Caulobacter sp. FWC2: one gene and its partner. Each later gene encodes a partner of the first gene's protein in a complex. Links are inferred from orthologs where the notes say so. Each region holds a gene or a part of one and is shown on either strand. Other genes may lie near its edges. The genes, in order: secY and secA.

Region 1 (4,367 bases):
GGTCGACAGCGACATCGTCGAAAAGCTCGTCCACATCAACCGCGTCGCCGCCACCGTAAAAGGTGGCCGTCGCTTCAGCTTCGCTGCTCTGATGGTCGTTGGTGACCAAAAGGGCCGCGTCGGCTTCGGTCATGGCAAGGCGCGTGAAGTGCCGGAAGCCATCCGCAAGGCGACCGAAGAAGCCAAGAAGACGATGATCCGCGTCCCGCTGCGCGAATCCCGCACCCTGCACCACGACGGCGCTGGCCGTTGGGGCGCTGGCAAGGTGATGATGCGCGCGGCGCCTCCCGGCACCGGCGTCATCGCCGGCGGTCCGATGCGCGCGGTTCTCGAAACCCTGGGTGTCCAGGACGTCGTGGCCAAGTCGACGGGTTCCTCGAACCCGTACAACATGGTTCGCGCCACGTTCGAGGCCCTGAAGGTCCAGTCGTCGCCCCGCCAGATCGCCGCCAAGCGCGGCAAGAAGGTTGGCGACATCCTCGGCCGTCGCGCCGACGGCGCTTCGTCGCCGGAAGCCATCGAGGGCTAAGTCATGGCTGAAGCTAAGCAAGTCACGGTCCGCCAAACGGGCAGCCCGATCCGTCGTGAAAAGGACCAGCGCGCCACGCTCGCTGGTCTGGGTCTCAACAAGCTGGGCCGTACGTCCACGCTGGAAGACACCCCGTCGGTCCGCGGCATGATCCGCAAGGTCGCGCACCTGCTGGAAATCGTCGAGTAGTCCGCTACGCGACGACGAAATATGCCACCCCGGTGAGAGCCGGGGTGGTTTTCGTTTGAAATCCTGTTTGGCCCAAACTCATTTCACCATTGAGTTTCGGGGCGTTTTAGGGTTTTAAGCGCGCTCTGATTTTTTCAAGCCGAGTCCAGCCGCTGGCTGGGCGCAGATCTCCAAGGAGAGGCACATATGACCAAGCTGAATGAACTGGCCCCGCAGGAAGGCTCGACCAAGAACCGCATGCGCGTCGGCCGTGGCCCGGGCTCGGGCAAGGGCAAGACCGCCGGTCGCGGTGTGAAGGGCCAGAAGGCGCGCTCGGGCGTCGCCATCGCCGGCTTCGAAGGCGGCCAGATGCCGCTGCACATGCGTATGCCTAAGCGCGGCTTCAACAACCCCTTCCGCCTCGAGTTCGCCGAAGTGAACCTGTGGCGCCTGGAACAAGCCGTCGCCGCTGGCAAGTTCAAGGCTGGCGCCGAACTGGCTCCCGCTGACCTCGTCGCCGCCGGCGTCATCCGTCGTGAACTCGACGGCGTGAAGCTGCTGGGCAAGGGCGAGATCAAGACCGCCCTGAAGCTGACCGTCTACTCGGCCACGGAAGCCGCCATCAAGGCCGTCGAGGCCGCTGGTGGTTCGGTCACCGTGACCAAGAAGGCCAAGGCGGAAGCCGAAGCCTAAGACCATATGTCATCCCGATAAGCGCCTGGCGCTTTCCCGGGACTTCGTTTCGACCGGGATGACAGAAATAGGGGGCTCGCCGTGACATCGCGGCGAGCCTCACCTATTTGTGGCCTCTACCCGGGCCTGCCCTTTTCAAATCGTTTGAAACGGATAAGCAGGCTCCGCGCCAAATTTCGTTGGAGTCGCCGGATAGTGTCCGGCCGTCACGCTCCAGAGTCGTGGGGATCTGAATGGCCTCGGCCGCCGAACAACTCGCAGCCAATATGAATTTCGCGTCGTTCCAAAAGGCGACCGATCTTCACAAGCGCATCTGGTTCACGATCATCGCCCTGGTGGTCTACCGCCTGGGTTCCTACGTCCCGATTCCGGGCATCGACGTGAACGCGTTCTCGCGCCTGTTCAACAACAACTCCGAGGGCATCCTCGGCATGTTCAACATGTTCTCGGGCGGCGCCGTCTCGCGGATGGCGATCTTCTCGCTGAACGTGATGCCCTACATCAGCGCCTCGATCATCGTGCAGCTGATGGGAACGGTGTATCCGCCGTGGGAGAAGCTGAAGAAGGAAGGCGGGGAGGCGGGCCGCAAGACCCTCAACCAATATACCCGTTACCTGGCCGTGGTGCTGGCCGTGTTCCAGTCGGCCTCGATCGCCATTGGCCTGCAAGCGCAGCCCGGCGTGGTCGCTGCGGGCGTGGGGCCGCTCTTCTTCGTCGTTTCGACTGTCGTGGTCCTGACCGGCGGCACCCTGTTTGTGATGTGGCTGGGCGAGCAGATCACCAGCCGCGGCGTCGGCAACGGTGTCTCGCTGATCATCTTCGCCGGCATCGTGGCCCACCTGCCGATGACCCTTGGTCAGTTGCTGGTCCAGTCGCAGACCTCGGGCAACTACACCCCGCTGTTCCTGATCCTGATCGGCGCCGTGGCCGCCATCCTGGCGATCGTATTTATGGAGCGCTCGCAGCGCCGCCTGCTGGTCCACTACCCCAAGCGCCAGCAGGGCAACCGCATGGTGGGCGGCGAGAGCTCGTTCATGCCGCTTAAGATCAACACCGCGGGCGTGATCCCGCCGATCTTCGCCTCCAGCCTGTTGCTGCTGCCGACGACGGCCCTGCAATTCATCAACGCGGCCAACCTGCCGTCCTGGGCCCAGTGGCTGCCGGGCGTGGTCGGCGCGCTGCAGCACGGCCACCCGGCGTTCCTGGTGCTCTACGCGCTGCTGATCATCTTCTTCTCGTTCTTCTACACCTCGGTCGTGTTCAATCCCGAGGAGACGGCCGAGAACCTGCGCAAGTACGGCGGCTTCCTGCCGGGCATCCGTCCGGGCAAGCGCACCGCTGAGTACCTAGACTACGTGCTGACCCGCCTGACCGTGATCGGCGCGGCCTACATCACCGCCGTCTGCGTGGCGCCGGAGCTGGTCATGATGGCCGTCAAGTCGAACCAGTTCGCCCTGGGCGGCACCTCGATCCTGATCGTCGTGACGGTGACCATGGACACCGTGGCGCAGATCCAGTCGCACCTGCTGGCTCACCAGTACGAGGGCCTCATCAAGAAGTCGAAGCTGCGCGGCGGTCGTAACCGCTAAGCCGGGCTTCACATTTATTGGAAGCGTTGGAAGCCGGTTTGTCACAAAACCGGCTTCCGTTTTCTTTCCCGGGGCTCTAGGTCTGCACCGGGAGATCAGCTGGGCGCAGACTCGGCAGACGCGCGAAGGGGCTTAAATGAACTTGATCCTGTTCGGTCCGCCGGCGGCGGGGAAGGGCACTCAGGCCAAGCGCCTGGTCACTGAGCGTGGCATGGTCCAGCTCTCGACCGGCGACATGCTGCGGGCCGCGATCGCCTCGGGTTCGGAGCTCGGCCTGAAGGTCAAGGGCGTGCTGGACCGCGGCGAGTTGGTCACCGACGAGATTGTCATCGCGTTGATCGAGGACCGTCTGCCCGAGGCCGAGGCGGCCGGCGGCGCGATCTTTGATGGTTTCCCGCGCACAGTCGCTCAGGCCGAAGCTCTGGACAAGATGTTGGCGGCTCGGGGACAGAAGATCGACTCTGTTCTCCGACTCAAGGTAGACGAGCCAGCCCTGATCGAGCGGATCAAGAAGCGATTCGAAGAACAGGGGCGGCCGGACGACAATCCCGAAGTCTTCGTGACTCGTTTGGCTCAGTACAATGCCCAGACCGCGCCGCTGCTGCCTTACTATGAAGGGCAGGGGAAGCTCACGGAACTGGACGGAATGGGTTCGGTCGAAGCCGTCGCCAGTTCCATCGACCATGCTCTGAGCGTGGTCGCTTAAAGAAGCCCTGATTCACCGGATGTCTGGTGGATTCAGTTGTTGACGGAAGCGAAACGATCCCTATAACGGGGCGCTTCCGCGAAAGGGCGCGATCCGTGCGCGCCGGTTTGGATCCTCTGGATTGAGCCGGGCGCGCCGTTCGCGTCTTTAGTGCGTGACTAGGAGAACATTAGACGTGGCCCGTATTGCAGGCGTCAACATACCGACGAACAAGCGCGTTTTGATCGCGCTTCAGTACATTCACGGCATCGGCCAACGGTCCGCGCGTGAAATCATCACGAAGGTGGGCATCGAGGAAGCTCGTCGCGTCAATCAATTGACCGACGCTGAAGTCCTGCAGATCCGCGAAACGATCGACCGCGACTATACCGTCGAGGGTGATCTGCGCCGCGAGAACTCGATGAACATCAAGCGCTTGATGGACCTGGCCTGCTATCGCGGCCTGCGTCACCGTAAGGGCCTGCCGGTCCGCGGTCAGCGCACCCACACGAACGCTCGCACCCGCAAGGGTCCGGCCAAGCCGATCGCCGGCAAGAAGAAATAAGGTAGCCTGACGATGGCCAAGGAACCGGGTCGCGTTAAAAAGCGCGAACGCAAGAACATCACCTCGGGCGTGGCGCACGTGAACGCCTCGTTCAACAACACCATGATCACCATCACCGACGCCCAGGGCAACACGATC
Region 2 (9,689 bases), 2.5 Mb from region 1 along the record:
GGCGTCGCCACGGATCTGGACGGCCGCGCCAGCCTGCCGGGCCTCTACGCCGCCGGCGAGTGCGCCTCGACCGGGGTGCAGGGCGCCAACCGCCTGGCGTCCAACAGCCTGCTGGAAGCGGCTGTGTTCGGCGCCCGCGCCGGCCACGCGGCGGCGTCCGAGGGTCAGGCGGGCGGCGAGCCGCTCAGCCTGACGCCCCTGCCCGACCTGCCCGACGCCGCCTTCCAGATCCTGCGCAAGGCCATGAGCCGCGACGCCGGGGTGATCCGCGACCAGGCGGGCCTGACCCGCCTGCTGGAGCAGATCGACGCCCTGGAGCCCGCCTATGGCCCCTGCCCGCCGCTGGTCGCCGCCCGGCTCATCGTCGACGCCGCCCTGGCCCGCCAGGAAAGCCGAGGCGGCCACTATCGCCGCGACTTCCCGGCCACGGCCGAGCCGGTCCGCACCTTCGTCACCCTTACGAGCGCGGACGCCGCCGTCCGCTACGCCGCCGAATGATTATCCAACCTCTGGACGACATCCTCGTCCGCCCGATCGTCGATCACGCCCTGGCCGAGGACCTGGGCCGGGCTGGCGACATCACCGGCCAGGCCTGCATCGATCCGGACGCCCGGCTGTCGGTGGTCTGGGCCAGCCGGCAGGACGGCCGGGTCTCGGGCCTGTCCTGCGCGCGCCTGTCGCTGGCGGCGCTCGACCCGACCGCGACCTTCGAGGTGGTGACGCCAGACGGCTCAGATGTCATGCCGGGCGCGATCCTGGCCCGCGCCGAGGGGAACGCCCGCGCCGTGCTGGCCGCCGAGCGCACCGGCCTGAACCTGCTGGGTCGCCTGTCGGGCATCGCCACCCTCACGCGGGCCTATGTCCGCCTGGTCGAGGGCACGGGGGCGACCATCGTCGACACACGCAAGACCACGCCGGGCCTGCGCGCCCTGGAGAAGTACGCCGTCCGCTGCGGCGGCGGGGTCAACCACCGCTTCGGCCTGGATGACGCCATCCTGATCAAGGACAACCACGTCGCCGCCTGCGGCGGGGTGGGCGAAGCCGTGAGGCGAGCCCGCGCCCATGCCGGCCACCTGGTCAAGGTGGAGGTCGAGGTCGACGGCCTGGACCAGCTGGACGAGGCCCTAAAGCACGGGCCGGACGTGGTGATGCTCGACAACTTCAGCCTCGCCGATCTGGCGACCGCCGTCCGCCTGGCCAAGGGCCGCGCGGTGCTGGAGGCCTCGGGCGGGGTGAACCTCACCACCGTCCGCGCCATCGCCGAGACCGGCGTCGACGTGATCAGCGTCGGCGCCCTGACCCACTCGGCGCCGGTGCTGGATATCGGGCTGGACGCCAACTAGCGGCCAGGCGAGCTCCCTCCCTCTTTGAGGGAGGGAGAAAGGCCTAGCTCCGGTAGTCGCCGTTGATCGCCACGTACTGCTTGGTCAGGTCGCAGGTCCACACCGTGGACGAGCCCTTGCCGACGCCGACGTCGACGCTGACCTCGAACTGCTGGTTCTTGACGTAGGCGCTCATCTTGGCCTCGTCGTATTCGGCCGATATCAGGCCGTCGCGGGCGGCATAGAGGTCGCCGAACTTGACGCTGATCTTCTCGCGGGCGACCGGCTCGTCGGCGCGGCCCACGGCCATGACGATCCGGCCCCAGTTGGCGTCCTCGCCGGCGAAGGCGGTCTTGACCAGCGGGCTCTCGGCGATGGTGCGGGCGATCTTGCGAGCCGAGGCGGGGCTCTGCGCGCCGTTGACGGTGATCTTGACGAACTTGGTCGCCCCTTCACCGTCCTTGACCAGTTGCAGCGCCAGATCCAGCAACACCGCTTCCAGCTTCTCGCGGAAGTCGGCCAGGCGCTTGTCGCCGGCGCGGTGGATCTTGGGCGCCCCCGACTGGCCGGTGGCGAACAACAGCAGGGTGTCGTTGGTCGAGCGATCGCCGTCCACCGTCACGCAGTTGAAGGTCGTGCGGGTATAGAGGCTGACCAGGGTCTGCAGCGCCGCGGGCGCGATGGCCGCGTCGGTCGCGACGAAGGCCAGCATGGTCGCCATGTCGGGCGCGATCATGCCCGAGCCCTTGGCGATGCCGGCGATCTTCACTTCATGCCCGTCGATCATCGCCGTAGCGTAGGCGCCCTTGGGGAAGGTGTCGGTGGTCATGATCGCGCGGCCAGCCTCGGCCCAGGCGTCGGCCGTCAGGCGGGCTTCGACCTCGGGCAGGCGGGCGGTGATCTTGCTGTCGTCCAGGATGACGCCGATGACGCCGGTGGAGGCCATCATCACGTCGCGCTGGCGGCAGTCCAGGCGCTTGCCCACGGCCGTGGCCACGCGGCGCACGGCGTCCGCGCCGGGACGGCCGGTGAAGCTGTTGGCGCAGCCGGCGTTGACGACCAGGGCGCGGACGTCCGCGCCGCCGGACGCGGCCAGCTGGCGCTTGCACCAGTCAACGGGCGCCGAGCCGACGCCGTGCCGGGTGAAGACCCCCGCCGCCGAGGTTCCCTCGGCGAAGCGCATGAGGACCAGGTCCTCGCGCTCGTGCTTGTAGAAGCCGGCGCGTCCAGTGGCGATCTCGACGCCGGCGATCGGCGGGATCACCGGGAACGGCACGGCCAGGGGCGAGATCGCCAGGCCGGGCTTGCCCGCGCCCCCTGAGACAGGCTTGGCGGGCGCCGGAGCAGCCGGAGGCGTCGCGACCTCGCCGGCCGACTTCTGACCGCGGCGCAGGCCGGCGCGCTTCAAGGCCGAGGTCAGCGGGTCGACCAGGGCGCGCTCAAGGGCGGCGCCGGCGGCGGCGACGGGATTGGCCGAACCCTGGGCGGCCTCGGGGGCCTTCGCGACGGTGGTCTTGCCCGAAGTCTTGTCGGCCTTCTGGGGAGTCTTGGTCATATGGGCCGCTCTTACTTCTTGGCGGGTTGGGTAGGTTGGGCGGGCGGCGCGGCCGGCGCCGAGGCCGGCGCGGCGCCTTGCAGCTCCGCCGGGGCGGAAGCCGGCTCCTGAGCGCCGGCCGCGCCGGACACGTCCTGGGGCTTGCCGACCAGCATCTCGACCTTGGCCGAGCCGCGCAGCTTCTCGAGCACGTCGCGGACCTGATCATAGGTCAGGAAGCGCACGATCTGCGGGCGGGCCGCCTCCAGGGTGATGGGCTCCTCGGTGCGCTTGTCCTCGACCTTGACGATGACCCAGCCGCCCTCGGCCGCGAACGGACCGACGAGCGCGCCCTTCTGGGCGTCCTTCAGGGCCACGCCATAGGGCTCGGGCATGACGTCCAGGGTGAAATAGCCCAGGTCGCCGCCGTTGAAGCGGGTGGCCTGGTCGGTCGAGCGCTCCATGGCCAGGGCGTCGAACGAGGCCCCGGAGGCCAGCAGCTTCTTGATGCTGTCGGCCTCGGCCTGGCTGCCGACGATGATCTGGCGGGCGCGGATCTCTTCCGAGCGCTTCGAAAGCTTCTGCTGCTCGGCATAGAGCTTGCGGATGGCGTCCTCGGTGACGGCCTTCTCGACCACGCCCTCGACCAGCATGTCGCCCAGGATGCGTTCGCGGGCGGCGGCCAGGCGGCGCTGGGCTACAGCCTCCTTGTCGATCTTGCGCTTGATGGCCTCGGAGGCCAGCAGCTTCTGGTCGATGACTTCGTCGAGGCGCTGGCGGAACACCTCGCTGGAGATGTCCAGCGGTTCGCCCTCGCTGATCAGGCCCTGGGCCACGGCCTCGCGCTTCACGTCGGAGGCCCAGATCACCTGGCCGTTGACGCGCGCCACGGCCGTGTCGCCGGGCTCCGGCGGCTTGTCGGCGACCTTGTTCTGGCCGCACGCGGCCAGCACCAGGACGCAGGCGACGACGCTGAGCGCGCTCATCAGGCGGGAAGTGGTCTTCAAGGCCAAGATCTCCGGCTTTGCTGAAGCCGCTCTAGCGCGGTTTTTCGCCAAGAGGAAACGGCTTCGGCGCCGAAAGCGTTCGAGCTCGCGAAAACTGAGGCAGTACGGACACTAAGGGCCCGAGAAGCCTTACTAACGCCGGGGTCTTCGCGTTGACACCATGAGGGTCGGTGCTTAAGTCTCCGGCCGCACCGGAATAGCGGATTTATCCGCTAATCCAGCGCGACTTCATCTACCGTAGTCGAGGCCGCACAGCCTTAGCGCCGGCCTCCTCGTCAAACCGTCCTACCGGATTCCCCCCGCATGCTTGGTCTCGCCAAAAAGCTCTTCGGCTCTTCCAACGAACGCAAGGTCAAGGCCTTCGCCGCGCGGGTCGCCAAGATCAACGCTCTGGAACCCGAATACGCGGCCCTCTCGGACGAGGCGCTGAGGGGCAAGACCGCCGAATTCAAGGCCCGCCTTGAAAAGGGTGAAACGCTCGAAGACGTGCTGAACGAGGCCTTCGCCGTGGTGCGCGAGGCCGGCAAACGCGTGCTGGGCATGCGCCACTTCGACGTCCAGATGGTCGGCGGCATGGTGCTGCACTTCTCGGGCATCTCGGAAATGCGCACGGGCGAAGGTAAGACCCTGGTCGCCACCCTGCCGACCTACCTCAACGCCCTGGAAGGCAAGGGCGTCCACGTCATTACCGTCAACGACTACCTGGCCCGCCGCGACGCCGACTGGATGGGCCAGATCTACACCTTCCTGGGCCTCAGCTATGGCGTGATCGTCAACGGCCTGAGCCAGGGTGAGCGTCAGCGCGCCTATCGCAGCGACATCACCTACGGCACCAACAACGAATTCGGCTTCGACTACCTGCGCGACAACCTCGTCTACAGCGTCGAGGAAATGGTCCAGCGCGGCCACAACTTCGTCATCGTCGACGAAGTGGACTCGATCCTGATCGACGAAGCCCGCACCCCGCTGATCATCTCGGGCCCCACCGAGGACCGCAGCAGCTTCTACAAGACGATCGACGTCTTGGTGAAGCAGCTGATCCAGGACAAGGGCACGTACGACCACGACGAGAAGCAGAAGCAGGTCATCCTGACCGAGGACGGCCAGGAGAAGATCGAAGAGATCCTGATGTCGGGCGGCCACCTGGCCGAGGACTCGGCGGGCCTCTACGACGCGGCCAACGTCTCGGTGGTCCACCACGTCAACCAGGCCCTGCGCGCCAACGTGCTGTACACGCGCGACAAGGACTACATCGTCAAGGGCGGCGAGGTCATCCTGATCGACGAGTTCACCGGCCGCATGATGACGGGCCGCCGCCTGTCGGAAGGCCTGCACCAGGCCATCGAGGCCAAGGAAGGCGCCGACGTCCAGCCCGAGAACCAGACCCTGGCCTCGGTGACCATCCAGAACTACTTCCGCCTCTACAAGAAGCTGTCGGGCATGACCGGCACGGCGTCGACGGAAGCCCAGGAATTCGACGACATCTACAAGATGAGCGTCTCGGAAATCCCGACCAACCGCGTCATCAAGCGCATCGACGACGACGATGAGGTCTATCGCACCGAGCGCGAGAAGAACGAGGCCATCCTCAAGCAGATCGCCGACTGCCACGTGCGCGGCCAGCCGATCCTGGTCGGCACCGTGTCGATCGAGAAGTCCGAGGAACTGTCCAAGCTGCTGTCCAGCTTCGCGTTCGAGAACAACGGCAAGAAGCAGAAGGGCATCCCGCACCAGGTGCTGAACGCCCGCTTCCACGAACAGGAAGCCGGCATCGTCGCCGACGCGGGCGTGCCCGGCGCGGTGACCATCGCCACCAACATGGCCGGCCGCGGCACCGACATCCAGCTGGGCGGCAATATCGACATGCGCCTGGCCAACTGGCGCCAGCAGCAGAAGGGCATGGGGCTGGAGATCAGCCACGAGGACGAAGTCGAGGAGCGCAAGCGCCTCGAGGCCGAAATCGTCGTCGCCCGGGAAAAGGCCCTGGCCGCCGGCGGCCTGTTCGTGCTGGGCACCGAGCGCCACGAAAGCCGTCGCATCGACAACCAGCTGCGCGGCCGCACCGGCCGTCAGGGCGACCCGGGCCGGTCGAAGTTCTTCCTGTCGTGCGAGGACGACCTGCTGCGCATCTTCGCCGGCGAGCGCCTGGACGCGATCATGCGCACCTTCGGCGTCCAGGAAGGCGAGGCGATCACCCACAAGTGGCTGAACAACGCCATCGCCACCGCCCAGAAGCGCGTCGAGCAGCGCAACTACGAGATCCGCAAGAACCTCCTGAAGTACGACGACGTCGTCAACGATCAGCGCAAGGCCGTGTTCGAGCAGCGCCAGGAGTTCATGGAGTCCAGCGACCTCTCGGACATCATCGTCGAGATGCGTCACGACACGATCGACGACCTGATCGCCCGCCACCTGCCGCCCAAGGCCTATGCCGAGCAGTGGGACATCGAGGGCCTGAAGGAACGCGTCCAGTCGATCCTGGGCCTGGACCTGCCGATCGAGGCCTGGGCCGCCGAGGAAGGCATCGCCGACGAAGAGATCAAGAACCGCCTGACCAAGGCGGCCGACGAGTACGCCGCCCAGCGCGAAGTGATCATCACGCCCGAGCAGATGCGCTCGGTCGAGAAGAACTTCCTGCTGCAGATGATCGATCTGCAGTGGCGCGAGCACCTGATGCACCTGGACCACCTGCGCAACGTCATCGGCCTGCGCGGCTACGGCCAGCGCGATCCGCTGAACGAGTACAAGACCGAGGCCTTCTCGCTGTTCGAGAAGCTGCTGGGCGACCTGCGCACCAACACCACCCGTTGGCTGATGACGGTCGAGATCGCCTATGCCGAGCCGGAAATCCCGCACGCGTCGCTGGAGGGCCTCCAGGAGGTCCACCTGGACCCGCTGACCGGCGAGAACGCCGCCGTCGCCGGCGCCATCCCGGACGGCCTGTCGCCGCAACAGCGCCAGGGCCTGCCGATCTCGTCCCTGCCGGAAGAATGGGAACGCACCAACCGCAACGCCCCCTGCCCCTGCGGCTCGGGCAAGAAGTTCAAGCAGTGCCACGGCTCGCTGATCTGAGGCGAGGCTGAGGTCTGAGTTTTGAAGCGCCCGCCCCGGGAGACCGGGGCGGGCGTTTTGCTTTGAGCCCTCCCGTCGGCGGATGGGGGAGGGTTGGGTGGGGGTGGGCAGGGCCGTGCAGGCGGAACCGCCGTGTCACCCCCATCCCCGCCCTTCCCCCATCAAGGGGGAAGGGAGCTCATTTAAAGCTTCTTCAGCACGAACTCGATCGCGCACTCGCCGACCGCCGTGCGGGTCTGGTCGAAGCGGTCCACGCCGATCCGCTGGTTGAAGTCGTAGCGGAAGGTGGCGTCCATCAGCTCGATCTTCTTGATCTCGACATCGGCCGACAGGCTGGCCAGCAGCTGCGTCAGGTTGATGCTGGCGCTGGACCAGGAGGCCTTCTTGAAGATCGTGAAGGTGTGCTTGTGGTCGGTGTTGAAGGTCGAGGGGAACACGCCCTGCTCGTAGAGATCCTCGTCGGGGATCAGGCACACCAGGTGGCCGCCAGGCTTTAGGATCCGCAGCCAGTTCTCCAGCGCTTCCCTGGGATCGCGCATGTGCTCCAGGCAGTGGGACGAGTGGACGAAGTCGAAGGTCGCGTCCGGCACGCTGGCCATCAGTTGGGCGTCGCCGTCGGGCAGGTCCCAGCCACGGCACGATTTCATCAGCGGGAAGAACTCGTAGTACTGGCCGATCGAATCCTCGCCGGCCCCGATGTCGATGCCGTCGCCGACGATGTAGCGGGTCGCGTAGCGCGAATCCTTGATCTTGTGGAAGACGGACTTGCTGGATTCGTGCATCGCGGAGCCTTGGTCGGGCGAGATTCGCCGGACCGCCAGCAGGCGGCGAACCCCGCCCCGAGGTCAAGCCGCCCTGTCGACGCGGGCCGTGAGGGCGCTGGCCGCGACCAGCAGAGCCGCTGCCACGACGCCCGAGATCCTAAGCCCCCAGACGATGTCCGCGCTGGCCAACGCCCCGAAGATCGCCACGCCGGCTGCCCCGCCGACCTGGCGGCAGGCGTTGAGCGTGCCCGAGGCCGCGCCGGCGTCGTGGCGGTCGACGCTGGCCAGCAGGCCGCTGGTCAGGGTCGGAATGGCCAGGCCCATGCCGCCGGGGATCAAGGCAAAGCCGGGCAGCATCTCCAGCAGGCCGCTGTCCGCGCCCAGCCGGGCGGTCAGGGCGTAGCCGCAGGCGGCGATCAGCAGCCCGCCCGTCGTCACCGTACGCGCCCCCAGCCGCGCCACCAGGCCGCCGCTGACGAGGTTCGACAGCACGAAGGTCGCCGTCAGCGGCAGAAAGGCGATCCCGGCCCTGCCCGGCGCCCAATGCAGGGTCCGCAGCATGTAGAGGCCCAGCACGAAGATCAGGCCATAGTAGGTGAAGTTCAGCGCCGATCCGACCGCCACCGCCGTCCAGGCCGGACGCTTGCGGAAGGCCGCCAGCGGCATGGCCGGATGCTTGGAGCGGCGCTCGACCAGCACGAAGGCGACGGCCAGCAGCACGCCGGCGACCAGGGCGGCCAGCGGTCCGCCGTTCCAGCCGCGATGTCCGCCCTCGATCAGCCCGCCCACCAGCAGGGTCACGGCGGCGACGGCCAGGACCTGGCCGGGGATGTCGAACGGAACCCTGGGCTTGGGCGGCGTCGCCGACGCCACGACCTGGGTCAGCACCGCGCCGATCAGGCAGAGCGGCAGGTTGACAAAGAACACCCAGCGCCAGCCGACCGCCTCGACCAGCAGGCCGCCCAGCACCGGTCCGGCGGCGATCGACACCCCGCCGGCGGCGGTCCACCAGCCGACCGCCGCCGCGCGCGCCTTGTGGTCGCCGTGGGCGGCGTGGGCGATCAGGGCCAGGGACGACGGGATCAGCAGCGCTCCGGCCGCGCCCTGGACCACGCGGGCCAGGATCAGGGCCAGCGGACTTCCCGCGAAGCCGCAGGCCGCCGAGGCGAGCCCGAACAGCGCCAGACCCGCCATGAACGCCCGCTTGGGCCCCACCCGATCGCCGATCGCCCCGGCCGACAGCAGCATGGCCGCCAGGGCCAGCACATAGGCGTCGACCACCCATTGCAGCTGCGCCGTCGGGGCGTCGAACGCCGTGCCGATGGCGTCCAGCGCGACATTGACGATGGTCACGTCCAGCTGGGTGACCAGGAGGCCGAAGCTGGCGGCGGTCGTGATCAGGGGCAGGCGGGAAGCGGGAGAAGACGCGGTGCTCATGGTCGTCGTCATGCCCCGGTCCGGCGCCCGATTGCTACACGCGCCGATGAACCATTCCGGCGGCGATCGGTCTAAGATGCCCGCCATGGACGCCAATATCGCCTCCCCCGCCGCCCTGATCGGCGACCCGACCCGCGCGGCCATGCTGCAGGCCTTGCAGGACGGCCGCGCCCAGCCCGCCAGCGCCCTGGCCTGGGCCGCAGGCGTCACCGCCCAGGCGGCCAGCAACCACTTGGTCAAGCTGGTCGACGGCGGCCTGCTGGCGGTCGAGCGCGAGGGGCGGCATCGCTACTACCGCCTGGCCAGCGCCGAGGTGGCCCATGCGATCGAGGCGCTGTCGGTGCTGGCCGCGCCGGTGCGGTCGCTGGAGATCCCGCGCTCGCCCAAGGCCCGGGCGCTGCGGGACGCGCGATGCTGCTACGGCCACCTGGCGGGGCGCCTGGGCGTGAAGGTCTGCGAAGCGCTGGTCGAGCGCGACCTGCTCCGGCCGGCGGAGGGCAAGCTCTACGACGTCACGGCCGAGGGCCGGGTCTGGTTCGAGGACCTGGGCGTC

The links.
Region 2: the proteins of secY (region 1) and secA are in contact, whole or in part, in a crystal structure (PDB 3DIN), measured with the Thermotoga maritima proteins. The link is inferred for Caulobacter sp. FWC2 from one-to-one orthologs. Residues at the interface, in WP_004081795.1 of Thermotoga maritima: Glu108, Gly109, Glu110, Glu111, Ala236, Glu237, Arg238, Arg239, Ile240, Thr241, Ile242, Gln243, Tyr244, Ala245, Arg246, Arg247, Val248, Thr249, Gly250, Arg251, Arg252, Val253, Tyr254, Gly256, Ala257, Ser258, Thr259, Tyr260, Leu261, Pro262; in WP_004082002.1 of Thermotoga maritima: Glu261, Ala262, Arg263, Lys300, Ala301, Arg302, Thr303, Ile304, Ile305, Leu323, Tyr324, Asp325, Pro326, Val329, Ser330, Tyr333, Ile336, Lys340, Phe345, Val349, Glu363, Phe364, Tyr374, Ser375, Gly376, Gly377, Glu393, Ile395, Thr482, Ser483.

The regions. Positions count from the first base shown.
Region 1 is NZ_PEBF01000001.1:3,378,569-3,382,935, reverse strand. The notes cover bases 811-3,801. They hold secY (preprotein translocase subunit SecY), read left to right. Parts: upstream 811-1,623; coding sequence 1,624-2,979; downstream 2,980-3,801. Other genes in these bases: CSW62_RS16140 (adenylate kinase), read left to right, coding at 3,116-3,685; rplO (50S ribosomal protein L15), read left to right, coding at 905-1,390. In the rest of the region: rpsE (30S ribosomal protein S5), read left to right, coding at 1-529; rpmD (50S ribosomal protein L30), read left to right, coding at 533-718; rpsM (30S ribosomal protein S13), read left to right, coding at 3,861-4,229; rpsK (30S ribosomal protein S11), read left to right, coding at 4,242-4,367. UniProt on the Escherichia coli protein: The central subunit of the protein translocation channel SecYEG. Consists of two halves formed by TMs 1-5 and 6-10.
Region 2 is NZ_PEBF01000001.1:856,630-866,318, reverse strand. The notes cover bases 3,793-7,135. They hold secA (preprotein translocase subunit SecA), read left to right. Parts: upstream 3,793-4,166; coding sequence 4,167-6,935; downstream 6,936-7,135. Other genes in these bases: CSW62_RS04065 (methyltransferase domain-containing protein), read right to left, coding at 7,118-7,135; CSW62_RS04075 (peptidyl-prolyl cis-trans isomerase), read right to left, coding at 3,793-3,869. Also shown: CSW62_RS04090 (L-aspartate oxidase), read left to right, coding at 1-498; nadC (carboxylating nicotinate-nucleotide diphosphorylase), read left to right, coding at 495-1,343; bifunctional glutamate N-acetyltransferase/amino-acid acetyltransferase ArgJ, read right to left, coding at 1,387-2,877; more of CSW62_RS04075, read right to left, coding at 2,889-3,792; more of CSW62_RS04065, read right to left, coding at 7,136-7,717; CSW62_RS04060 (MFS transporter), read right to left, coding at 7,781-9,136; CSW62_RS04055 (helix-turn-helix transcriptional regulator), read left to right, coding at 9,222-9,689. UniProt on the Escherichia coli protein: Required for protein export, interacts with the SecYEG preprotein conducting channel.